Azospirillum brasilense: one gene and its partner. The protein of the gene in region 2 binds, or shares a complex with, the protein of the main gene of each other region. Links are inferred from orthologs where the notes say so. Each region holds a gene or a part of one and is shown on either strand. Other genes may lie near its edges.

Evidence for each region.
Region 1: the proteins of D3869_RS18025 (region 2) and xseA are in contact, whole or in part, in a cryo-EM structure (PDB 8TXR), measured with the Escherichia coli proteins. The link is inferred for Azospirillum brasilense from one-to-one orthologs.

What each region holds. Positions count from the first base shown.
Region 1 is NZ_CP032345.1:2,199,100-2,205,156, reverse strand. Bases 1,440-4,331 are described here. They hold xseA (exodeoxyribonuclease VII large subunit), read left to right. Parts: upstream 1,440-2,026; coding sequence 2,027-3,637; downstream 3,638-4,331. Other genes in these bases: D3869_RS10645 (ion transporter), read left to right, coding at 3,793-4,331; purD (phosphoribosylamine--glycine ligase), read right to left, coding at 1,440-1,951. In the rest of the region: D3869_RS10660 (CHASE2 domain-containing protein), read right to left, coding at 1-244; more of purD, read right to left, coding at 665-1,439; more of D3869_RS10645, read left to right, coding at 4,332-4,668; pyrC (dihydroorotase), read right to left, coding at 4,685-5,740; hisS (histidine--tRNA ligase), read left to right, coding at 5,931-6,057. UniProt on the Escherichia coli protein: Bidirectionally degrades single-stranded DNA into large acid-insoluble oligonucleotides, which are then degraded further into small acid-soluble oligonucleotides.
Region 2 is NZ_CP032346.1:867,225-873,271, forward strand. What follows is about bases 1,268-4,149. They hold D3869_RS18025 (exodeoxyribonuclease VII small subunit), read right to left. Parts: upstream 2,895-4,149; coding sequence 2,640-2,894; downstream 1,268-2,639. Other genes in these bases: dxs (1-deoxy-D-xylulose-5-phosphate synthase), read right to left, coding at 1,268-1,729; D3869_RS18020 (polyprenyl synthetase family protein), read right to left, coding at 1,748-2,614; D3869_RS18030 (histone deacetylase family protein), read right to left, coding at 3,052-3,981. Outside these bases: more of dxs, read right to left, coding at 1-1,267; D3869_RS18035 (sulfurtransferase TusA family protein), read right to left, coding at 4,150-4,377; D3869_RS18045 (ArsR/SmtB family transcription factor), read left to right, coding at 4,653-5,012; D3869_RS18050 (DUF423 domain-containing protein), read right to left, coding at 5,030-5,434; D3869_RS18055 (response regulator), read left to right, coding at 5,711-6,047. UniProt on the Escherichia coli protein: Bidirectionally degrades single-stranded DNA into large acid-insoluble oligonucleotides, which are then degraded further into small acid-soluble oligonucleotides.

The DNA of each region.
Region 1 (6,057 bases), on a different replicon or contig from region 2:
CGCCGGGATAGACGCTGGCGGCAAGCCGCCGATAGGCATCCAGCGATGTCCGGCCGCTGGAACCATTGATGTCCAACGGGTTCAAGACCGCCGCCAGAACGACCAGAAGCGGCACCAGCGAGAGCTTGAGCGATCGATCGGCCAGCCGTCGCCACCCGGCGCAGCTCGTGGGCAGGCGAGCGACGAGGCCTTGCCAAACATCGGCCACGGCCGGCAAACATTTCTTCGCGTCAGGAGCCGGCATGGCGGTGGCTCGGAGTCCTCAACAAAATCGCCGGCCAGCCTCGCCCGCAAGAGAAGCAACGCTGGAAACTATGCAATTTTATCGGGATGACGGCGAAGAACAATATTAATTTTGAATTAGTTTTTGTTCGTCATGCATATCTTAGAATGCAGTCCGCCGGCGGACAGGCGCGAGACGCACGGCCGCCCACCGCTCGCTTCCGACCGCGACAGGGAGGCGGAACAAGCGCACACGCAAAAAACGGAGGAGCGTCGCTGCCCCTCCGCAGTCATACGGCCGGCGCATGAACAGTTCCATGATCGGCCGGCCGTATGACCCTTTCGCACATGGCTGCGCCATGTGCTGTCGGGTTTGAACCGAAGGCGTTTGATGGAAGCCATCAAACGCCTTCGGTATCAGACGGGACCGGATGCGGCGCCGTCAGCGCCCCACCGCCCGCCAGCCGATGTCGCGGCGGCAGAAGCCGTCCGGCCAGTCCAGCGCGTCCACGCCCTGGTAGGCGCGCTTCTGCGCCTCGGCCACGGTCGGGGCCTTGGCGGTCACGCCCAGGACGCGCCCGCCGGTGGACAGCACCCGCCCATCGACCCGCTTCGTGCCGGCGTGGAAGACGGTCACGCCCTCCACCGCGTTGGCGGCGTCGAAACCCTTGATCTCCGTGTTCTTCACGTAATCGCCGGGGTAGCCGTTCGCCGCCATGACAACGCACAGCGCCGTCTCGTCGTGCCAGCGCAGGTCGATGTTCTTCAACTGGCCGTCCGCCGCCGCGATCAGGGCCGCCAGCGCGTCGGACTTCAGCCGCATCATCAGCGTCTGACATTCCGGGTCGCCGAAGCGGACGTTGAATTCCAGCGTCTTCGGCACCGGCTTGCCGTCGGCGTCCTTGCCGATCATCAGGCCGGCGAACAGCACGCCCTTGAAGGGGCGGCCCTCCGCCCCCATGCCCTTGACGGTCGGCTCGACGATTTCGCGCATCACGCGGGCCTGGAGGTCCGGGGTCAGCGCCGGGGCCGGCGAATAAGCGCCCATGCCGCCGGTGTTCGGGCCGGTGTCGCCGTCGCCCACCGCCTTGTGGTCCTGGGCCGAGGCCAGCGGCAGCGCCGATTCGCCGTCGCACAGCGCGAAGAAGCTGACCTCCTCGCCGTCCAGGAACTCCTCGACCACCACCTCGGCCCCGGCGGCGCCGAAGCGGCCCTCGACCAGGGCCTCGTCGATGGCGGCGAAGGCCTCCTCCTGGGTGCGGGCGACGGTCACGCCCTTGCCGGCGGCCAGACCGTCGGCCTTGACCACGATGGGGGCGCCGTTCTTGCGCACGAAGTCCTTGGCGGCCTCGACGTCCTTGAAGCGGCCATAGGCGGCGGTCGGCACGCCGTACTTGGCCAGGATGTCCTTCATGAAACCCTTGGAGCCCTCAAGCTCCGCCGCCGCGGCGCTGGGGCCGAAGGCCTTGATGCCGATGGCGGTCAGCTTGTCGACGAGGCCGAGCACCAGCGGCCCTTCCGGCCCGACGACCACGAAGTCAATGGCCTTGTCCTGGGCGAAGCGGACCAGGGCGTCCACATCCTCGGCGCCGATGGCGACGCATTCGGCCACGTCCGCGATGCCGGCGTTGCCCGGCGCGCAGTAGAGCGTGTCGCACAGCGGCGAGTTCTGAATGGCCCAGCACAGCGCATGCTCGCGCCCACCCGACCCGACCACCAGGACTTTCATGGCACCTCGTCCTTCCACGCTTGTTGCCGACACCGCGCCTTGTATCATGGTGCCGCCATGACTCAAGACCTTGATATGACCTCTCCGCTGATCGCCCCCGAGCCGCGCCCCGGCTCGAACCTGCCGGAATTCTCGGTGGGCGACCTCGCCCGGCGCCTGAAGCGCAGCATCGAGGAGGAGTTCGGCTTCGTCCGCGTGCGCGGCGAGATCTCCCAGCCCAAGCGCCACAGCTCCGGCCACTGCTACCTGCGTCTGAAGGACGACACGGCGGTGATCGAGGCGGTGTGCTGGCGCGGCACCGCGTCGAAGCTGGCCGTCCAGCCGGCGGAAGGGCTGGAGGTCATCGTCACCGGGCGCATGACGACCTACCCCGGACGCTCGCAGTACCAGCTCATCATCGAGTCGATGGAGCTGGCCGGCGAGGGCGCCCTCCTGAAGATGCTGGAGGAGCGCAAGAGGCGCCTCGCGGCGGAGGGGCTGTTCGACGCCGGGCGCAAGAAGCCCATTCCCTTCCTGCCCGACGTGATCGGCGTCGTCACCTCGCCCACCGGGGCGGTCATCCGCGACATCCTGCACCGGCTGCACGACCGCTTCCCGCGCCGGGTCCTGCTCTGGCCGGTCGCCGTGCAGGGGGAGCGGGCGGCGGCGGAAGTCACCGCGGCCATCGACGGCTTCAACCGCATCCCCCCCGGCGGGCCGGTGCCGCGCCCAGACCTGCTGATCGTGGCGCGCGGCGGCGGCTCGCTGGAGGACCTGATGGCCTTCAACGAGGAGAACGTCGTCCGCGCGGCGGCGGCCAGCCGCATCCCGCTGATCTCCGCGGTTGGGCACGAGACCGACACCACCCTGATCGACTTCGCGTCCGACCGCCGCGCCCCCACCCCAACGGCGGCGGCGGAGATGGCCGTTCCGGTGCGGGCGGAGCTGCTGGCCCAGGTGCTGGACGACGAGCGGCGCATGGTCGGCGCCGCCACCCGCCTGCTGGCCGAGCGGCGGACGCGGGTGGAGGGGCTGGCCCGCGGCCTCGGCGACCCGCGCGCCCTGCTGGAAAGCCACGCCCAGCGGTTGGACGACCGGGCCGAGCGGCTGGCGCTGGCCGCCGCCTCGCTCCTCGACCGTCGCCGCACCCGCCTGAACGAGCTGGGCGCCGCTCTGCGCCACCCGCGCGAGAAGCTGGCGGAGGCCGGGCAGCGGCTGGCGTCGGAATCCCGCGCGCTCGACGGCGCGCTGCGCCACGCCGTCGTCGCCGCGCGCGGCCAGTATGAGCGGGTGAGCGGGCGGCTGACGCTCGGCCCGATCCGCGTGAAGTTCGGCGACGGCCGGCGGCGGCTGTCCGACCTGACGCCGCGGCTCGACCGCAGCTACGGCAAGGCGGTAGAGGAGCGCGCGGCGAGGCTGACGGCGGTGGGGCAGCTTCTGGAAAGCTACTCCTACAAGGGCGTCCTGGAGCGCGGCTTCGCCCTGGTGCAGTCCGGCGACGGCCGGCCGCTGACCAGCGCCGCCCAGGCCACGCCGGGTTTGGCGGTGTCGCTGGTCTTCGCCGATGGCAAAGCCGCCGCGACGGTGGACGGCGGACCGCGGGTGGACGCCCCGCCCGCCACGGCGGAGCCGAAGCCCAGGAACGCAAGACCAAAGGCGGAGCCCAAGAAGCCGCAGCGCCCGCCGACACAGGGAAGCCTTTTCTAGTCCGTTGGCTCGACGGTAAATCCGCTCCATTCTGGAGCACCGGACTGGAGCGGACTGCCGAACGACTTGGGCATTTCCACCGCAAGCCCCCTCCCCACGTCACCTATAGTGGTGCGCCGCCGGCCCTATGCCCGGCGATATCGGAGGGAAAGGACATGGAGCAACGCGCCGCCTCGACCGGCCCGTTGGGGCGGGCCGGAGCCTGGATCGAAAGCGAGCGGGGGCAGAAGGCCGTCTTCGGGTTGATCCTGCTGAACGCCGTCGTGCTGGGGCTCGACACGTCCGCTAAGGTTTCGGAGGCCATCGGGCCGCTGCTCAGCGCACTCGACAGCCTGATCCTGATCGCCTTCACCGTGGAACTGGCCCTGCGCATCGGCCACCAGGGGCGCGCCTTCTTCCGGGACGGCTGGAACCTGTTCGACTTCGCGGTGGTCGTGATCACGCTGGCCCCGGTCGGTCCGGAAATCATGGTCCTGCGCACCCTGCGCGTCCTGCGCGTCTTCCGCCTCGTCACCGTCATGCCGCGGCTGCGGATGATCGTCCACGCCCTGGTCTCCTCGTTGCCCGGGCTGGCGATGATCGTCCTGCTGCAATGCCTGCTGTTCTACGTGTCCGGGGTGATGGCGACCAAGCTGTTCGGCGCGGACTTTCCGGACTGGTTCGGCACGCTCGGCGCGTCGCTCTATTCGCTGTTCCAGATCATGACGCTGGAAAGCTGGTCGATGGGCATCGTGCGCCCTGTGATGGAGGTCTATCCCTACGCCTGGACCTTCTTCCTGCCCTTCATCCTGGCCGCCACCTTCACCATGCTGAACCTGTTCGTCGCGGTGATCGTCAACGCGCTGCAATCCCTTCAGGATCAGGACGGCAAGGAGGTCGGCGACGCCATCCTCAGCGAATCCCACCAAGTGGTGGAGGAGCTGCGGAGCCTGCGCGACGAGGTCGCCGCCCTGCGCCTGACGCTGGACGACCAGCGCCGGACGGCGGCGGACCGGCTTGCGCTCCCGGAGCTGTCCGCCGCCGGCGACTGAGAAAGGGCATCCGGCCTCAGGCGGGCCCGGCGAAAGTCCAGCGCGTCGTCTCGCCGCTGCGGAAGGGCAGCACGGCCTCGCCGTCGGCGGTCAGCACGATGTCCGGCGCCGTGGACGGCGTGCGCTCCAGCACCACCTTGTCCTCGTTGGCCGGCAGGCCGTAGAAGCGCGGGCCGTTCAGGCTGGCGAAGGCCTCCAGCTTGTCCAGAGCGCCCGCCTCCTCGAAGGCTTCGGCGTAGAGTTCCATGGCGTTGGCGGCGGTGAAGCAGCCGGCGCAGCCGCAGGCGCTCTCCTTCGCGGTCACCGTGTGCGGGGCGGTGTCGGTGCCCAGGAAGAACGGCCCCTCGCCCGAGGTCGCGGCCTCGACCAGCGCCACCCGGTGCGTCTCGCGCTTGGCGATGGGCAGGCAGTAGAGGTGCGGGCGGATGCCGCCGGCGAACAGGTGGCTGCGGTTGATCAGCAGGTGGTGCGCCGTGATCGTCGCCCCCACCCGGCCCGAGGCGGCGTGCTCGCGCACGAAGGCCACGGCCTCCGCGGTGGTCGCGTGCTCCAACACCACGCGCAGCGCCGCGTAGCGCTCCAGCAGCGGGCCGAGGACGCGCTCCAGGAACACCGCCTCACGGTCGAAGATGTCGACGTGGGAGTCGGTCACCTCGCCATGGATCAGCAGCGGCATGCCGATCTCCGCCATGCGCTCCAGCACCGGGGCGATCCTGCCGAGGTCGGTCACGCCGTGGGCGCTGTTGGTGGTGGCGTTGGCCGGGTAGAGCTTGGCGGCGGCGAACACCCCGTCCTCGAAGCCCTGGGCCAGATCGTCGGCGTCGGTGCCGTCGGTCAGATAGGCCGTCATCAGCGGCGTGAAGGCGTGGCCCGCCGGCAGGGCCGCCAGGATGCGCTCCCGGTAGGCCACGGCGTCGGCCGTGCGGGTCACCGGCGGCTTCAGGTTCGGCATGATGATGGCGCGGCCGAACTGGTGGGCGGTGAAGGGCAGCACCGCCTTCAGCATGGCGCCGTCGCGCAGGTGCACATGCCAGTCGTCGGGACGGCGGAGGACGAGACGGTCGGTGGGCATGGCGGCTCCGGGCGCGGGAGAAGGGGACTGGCCGGAGTTCTAGACCCTTACGGCCCCCGCTCAACGGTATCAGGGCGGTATCGGGGCGGTATCGGGGCGCTATCCGGCCACTGCGCTGGTGACGGGACCGGCGAAAGCCGCTAGAACCCTAGCCGAATCCCTAGGGACATTCGAAGCCGGACCCGCGCCGATGAGCCTCATTACCCCCCGCACCCCGCCCGGAACGATGGAGCTGCTGCCGCGCCAGCAGGTGGCCTTCCAACGTCTGCTCGACACCATCCGCCGCGGCTACGAGCGGTTCGGCTTCGTGCCGGTGG
Region 2 (6,047 bases):
GCACGAAGCTGCCGAAGCCGCCGACCGAACCCTCCTCGATGGTGATCAGCACCTCATGCTCCAGCGCCAGACGGCGCACCAGCTCCTCGTCCAGAGGCTTGGCGAAGCGCGCGTCGGCCACCGTCGTCGACAGCCCGCGCGCGCCCAGCTCCGCCGCCGCCTTGCGCGCCTCGGCCAGACGCGTGCCGTAGCTGAGGATCGCCACCTTGGTGCCTTCCTGAAGGATGCGGCCCTTGCCGATGGGCAGCACCTCGCCGCGCTCCGGCAGCTCCAGCCCCACCCCCTCGCCGCGCGGGTAGCGCAGCGCCGAGGCGCGGTCGTCGATGGCAGCGCTGGTCGCCACCATGTGCATCAGCTCCAGCTCGTCCGCCGCCGCCATCAGCACGATGTCGGGCAGACAGCCGAGATAGGCGACGTCGAAGGCCCCGGCGTGGGTCGCCCCGTCCGCCCCGACCAGACCGGCGCGGTCGAGCGCGAAACGCACCGGCAGGCGCTGCAGCACCACGTCATGCACCACCTGGTCATAGGCGCGCTGCAGGAAGGTCGAATAGATCGCGCAGAAGGGCTTGAAGCCCTCCGTCGCCAACCCGGCGGCGAAGGTCACGGCGTGCTGCTCGGCGATGCCGACGTCGAAGCAGCGGTCGGGGAAGCGCTGGCCGAACAGGTCGAGCCCGGTGCCCGAGGGCATGGCCGCGGTGATGCCGAGAACGCGGGAGTCGCGCTCGGCCTCGGCGATCAGGGCGTTGGCGAAGACGCGGGTGTAGGTCGGGGCGTTGGACTTGGGCTTGGACTGGGCGCCGGTGACGACGTCGAACTTGGCGACCGCGTGCAGCTTGTCGGCCGACGCCTCGGCGGGGCCGTAGCCCTTGCCCTTCTTGGTGACGACGTGGATCAGGACGGGCTTGTCGTCCTCGGCGTCGCGGACGTTCTGCAGGACCGGCAGCAGGTGGTCCAGATTGTGCCCGTCGATCGGGCCGATGTAGTAGAAGCCCATCTCCTCGAACAGCGTGCCGCCGGTGACCATGCCGCGGGCGTACTCCTCCGCCCGCCGCGCCGCCGTGCGCAGCGGCCGCGGCAACTGCTCCGCGATGTCCTTGGCCAGATGGCGCAGGCTGAGGTAGGGCTTGGAGGAAATCAGCCGCGACAGGTACGCGCTCATCGCGCCGACCGGCGGGGCGATGGACATGTCGTTGTCGTTGAGGATGACGATCAGCTTGCTGTTCGCCGAGCCGGCGTTGTTCATCGCCTCATAGGCCATGCCGGCGCTCATCGCGCCGTCGCCGATCACGGCGACCACATGGTTGTCGCGGCCCAGCTGGTCACGCGCCACCGCCATGCCCAGCCCGGCGGAGATCGAGGTGGAGCTGTGACCGGCGCCGAACGGGTCGTATTCGCTCTCCGACCGGTTGGTGAAACCCGACAGGCCGCCGCCGGTGCGCAGCGTGCGGATGCGGTCGCGGCGCCCGGTCAGGATCTTGTGCGGGTAGCACTGGTGCCCGACGTCCCAGATCAGCCGGTCGGCCGGGGTCTGGAACACGTAATGCAGGGCGACGGTCAGTTCGACCACCCCCAGCCCGGCGCCCAGATGACCGCCGGTCACCGACACCGCGCTGATGGTCTCCGTCCGCAGCTCGTCGGCCACCTGCCTGAGCTGCTCGGGCTTGAGCGCGCGCAGGTCGGCGGGGGTGCGGACGAGGTCGAGAAGCGGCGTCTTGTCGTTGGGGGTCACGTTGGAAACGTCCTCCGTTCAGGTCCGCCGCGCGACGACGAAGTCGGCGACCGCTTTGAGGATATCGGCGCGCCCGTCGAAGATCTCCAGGTGCGCCTTGGCCTGGACGGCCAGCATGGCGGCCTGCGAGCGGGCGCGGTCCCGCCCGAGGATGGACACGAAGGTCGCCTTTCCGGCCTCGGCGTCGCGCCCGACCGACTTGCCGGTCTCCGCCTCCGTGCCCTCCACATCCAGCAGGTCGTCGACGATCTGGAAGGCCAGCCCGAGGTCGTGGGCGTAGGCGCGCAGCGCGAGGCGCTGCGGCGGCGGGGCCTTGCCCAGGATGCCGCCGGCCTCGCAGGAGAAGGCGATCATGTCGCCGGTCTTCATGCGCTGGAGCCGCGTCGTGGTGCCGAGGTCGAAGCTCTCATGCTCGGCGATCAGGTCGAGCATCTGGCCGCCGACCATGCCGTGCGGTCCGGCCGCCTTGGCGAGCGCCGCCACGAGCTGGCAGCGCACGTTGGGGTCCTCGTGGGTCGCCGGGTCGGCCAGCACCTCGAAGGCGTAGGTCAGCAGCCCGTCGCCGGCCAGGATCGCGGTCGCCTCGTCGAACTTGTGGTGCACGGTCGGCTTGCCGCGGCGCAGGTCGCTGTCGTCCATCGCCGGCAGGTCATCGTGGACCAGCGAGTAGCTGTGGACGAACTCCACCGCCACGGCCACCCGCAGCGCGCAGTCCGGATTGACGCCGAACAGCGCCGCCGACTGGCAAACCAGGAAGGGACGCAGCCGCTTACCGCCGTTCAGGCAGCCGTAGCGCATCGCCTCCAGCACACGCGATTCGGGGAGATCGGTGGTCGGCAGGAGGTGCAGGATCGCACGCTCCACATCGGCGGCCATGTCGGCCATGGCTGTCTTGAGGTCGGTCTGCACGTCAGTCGATCCGGGCGGGTTCGGTGCCGAGGGTGCCGTCGGCGGCAACGGTGATGCGGTCGATCTTGGCCTGGGCCTCGCGCAGCTTCGCCTCGCAATGCCGCTTCAGCGCGGTGCCGCGCTCGTAGGAGGAGATTGCGTCGTCGAGCTTGCCGCGCCCGTCCTCGAGCTGGCGCACGATGCGCTCAAGCTCGGCCAGCGCGTCCTCGAAGCTGAGGGCGGCGATGTCGGGGGGAATGTTAGCGAGGTCAGCCATGATCCATCCGGCCAATGATCCATACGATGGGGTGCCCGCGATGGGACCGAAAACCGAAATTATGGCTCAGCCCCCAAATGCGCAAGGCCCGCGGCGGGCGTATCACGCTCCCACCACGGGCCTAGCCGGAAGAATCGGCCGGAAGAATTCGGAAAGCTCAGCAGTACATCAATTCGCGCACATGCGCCGCGGTGGCGGAGGCGAGGGCGCGCAGATTGTATCCGCCTTCCAGCACCGACACGATGCGGGCGCCGCAATGGGTGCGGGCCAGATCGCCCAGCTTGCGGGTGGCCCAGGCGAAGTCGTCGTCGGTCAGGTGAAGCCCGGCCAGCGGGTCGCGCGAATGGGCGTCGAACCCGGCGGAGATGATCAGCAGGTCCGGTTTGAAATGGTCGATGGCCGGCAGGATGATGTGGGTCATCGCGTGGCGGAATTCCGGCGAGCCGGACATGGCGGCGAGCGGCGCGTTGACGCAGTTGCCGTACTCGCCCTTCTCACCCGCGTCGCCCGTGCCGGGATAGAGCGGCGACTGGTGGGTCGAGCAATAGAGCATGTCGGGGTCGCGCTGGAAGATGTCCTGCGTTCCGTTGCCGTGGTGCACGTCGAAATCCATCACGGCAACCCGCTGCAGCCCATGCGCCGCCCGCGCGTGGTAGGCGCCGACCGCGGCGTTGTTGAACAGGCAGAAGCCCATGGCCTTGTCATGCTCGGCATGGTGCCCCGGCGGGCGCACGGCGCAGAAGGCGTTGCGCGAATGGCCCGACGCCACCGCGTCCACCGCCGCGACCACCGCGCCGGCGGCGCGCAGCGCGGCCTCGCCTGAACCGGGGGACATCACCGTGTCGGCGTCGATGCCCGCGTGCTCCTGCTCCGGCACCAGGGCCAGGATGCGCTCGACATGCTCCCGCGGGTGCGCGCGGGAGAGCTGTTCGAGGGTGGCGAGCGGCGCCTCCTGCCGTTCGAGCATATAGAATTCTTCGGTCTCAAGCGACGCCAGCACCGCACGAAGCCGGTCGGCGCACTCCGGATGGCCCAGCCCTGTGTCGTGGTCCAGGCAGGCGGCGTGGGTGAACAGGGTGGTGAACATGCTTTTCTGTCTTTTTCGTTCGTGTTCGAGGCATTTCCCTGCGTCCATTCTTCCTGGATCGCTAATGAAAGTACAGGATGATTGCGGGGCTTATCGTCACATCCCCCAACCGCCGCCGGCACCCCTTTTGCGCGGAGGACGTGCAAGCCATCCCGCCCTTCGGCGCGGTCAGGCGCAACGCTCGATCACGAAGCGGTAGACGCCGCCCTCCTCGACGCTGGAGGCCAGCCGGTTGCCGGTGGCCTCGCAGAAGGCGGCGAAATCCTTGGGCGCGCCGGGGTCGGTCGCCTCGACGGTCAGCGTCGATCCGGGCGGCACCGTCTTCAGCACCTTGCGCGCGCGCAGCACCGGCAGCGGGCATTGCAGCCCCTTGGCGTCGAGCGTCTGGTCGGCCATCGTTCCTTGAACTCCTTCGGTCACCGCCGCAACGATTCGAGGCGGCGAGTCTAGAACGGCGGCCCGCGCGCCATCAACCCGTTGAACGGTGCTGCCCCATTGAACGGTGCTTTCGCGAAACGGGGAACATTCTTTCGACTACGGGACATCCACGGGTAGACAGCGCAGTACACTCTTCCATATGATTGAACACGAACGATAAACGGCGGTGCTGCGGCGCAGGGATTGGGCGCAACGGTTCGCTGTTGCTTGGCGCCGACAGAAACGGTCGTTTCATGAACATTGCCGATTTGCAGAGCAACGCACGGCGGGCCAGCACGCTGCTCAAGGCCATGAGCAACGAGCGCCGCCTGCTCATCCTGTGCTACCTGACCGAGGGCGAGAAATCGGTCGGCGAACTGGAGGAGTTGGTCGACCTCAGCCAGTCGGCGCTGTCCCAGCATCTGGCCCGCCTGCGCCGCGACAAGCTGGTGCGGACGCGGCGCGCCGCCCAGAACATTTATTACTCGCTGAACGGGCACGAGGCGCAAACCATCATGGCGACTCTCCATGAGCTGTTCTGCGCGCCCGTCGCCCGCAAGAAGGACGAGGGGTCCCCCACCTCCGCCGAGGAAACCAGCAGCGCCCCGGCCTGACGCGGTCCTGTCCGGTTTCAGGCCCGTCCGAAGAAGCGCCGCCCGAACAGAAGAACCGCCAGGGCCAGGACCAGCCAGCCCAGGATGAAGGCGCTGCCGCCCGTGGGGGCCGTCATGGCGAAGGGCAGCGGGCCGCTGGTCGCGGTCGCGTAGAGCGTGCCGCTGAAAAGCAGGATTCCCGCCACGAACAGCCACCCTGACAGGCGCAGCGCCAGACGCGCAGGGCCGTCGGCGGTGCGCAGCAGCGCGACCAGGGCGACCAGGGCCAGCGCGTGCCACATCTGGTATTGCCCGGCCAGCCGGAACAGCTCCTGCCCGCGCGGATCGCCGGCCAACCCGTGGCTGGCATAGGCCCCGGCTCCCACCGCGACGGCGCCGTTCAGGGCCGCGAAGGCGACCCACAGCCGATCAACCAGTCCCATCGTTCCCCTCCACGCTGGCCTTTCCACGCTGGCATTCCCGCCGCACTCCCATTGTGGGGGACGGGAAAAGTTCGATCTCGAAACCAACTGGCCCATCCTTTGCTTAGCACGGGCAGGCCAGCCATCCTACCCCCTCGGGAAACCGGGAGTCTGCGGCGGTTCGGCGCAAATTGATTTGCAAAATGCCAAAGGCTCGTCGTGAACCACATCATTCTGCACCGACAGCCGCAAGACACGTCCCAGGCCGAGCCCGTGCCACGCGCCGGGCCGGAGGGCGTGAGCACACCGCTGTCGCGCGAGGAGGACCGGCTGATCGCCTGGGCGATGGCCCGCGGCGGGCGTCTGCTGGTGGTGGACGACAGCCCGACCAACCGTCTGCTGACCGCGGCGCTGATGCGCAAGGTCGGCTTCACGGTCGACACCGCGGACGGCGGAGCGGAGGCCGTCGCCTCCGTCGCCACGGCGGAGGCTCCCTACGACGCCGTGCTGATGGACGTCGCCATGCCCGAGGTGGACGGGATCGCCGCGACCCTGGCGATCCGGGCGATGACCGGCCCGCGCGCCGCGGTTCCGATCATCGCGGTCACCGCCCACGGCTTCGCCGAGGACCGCG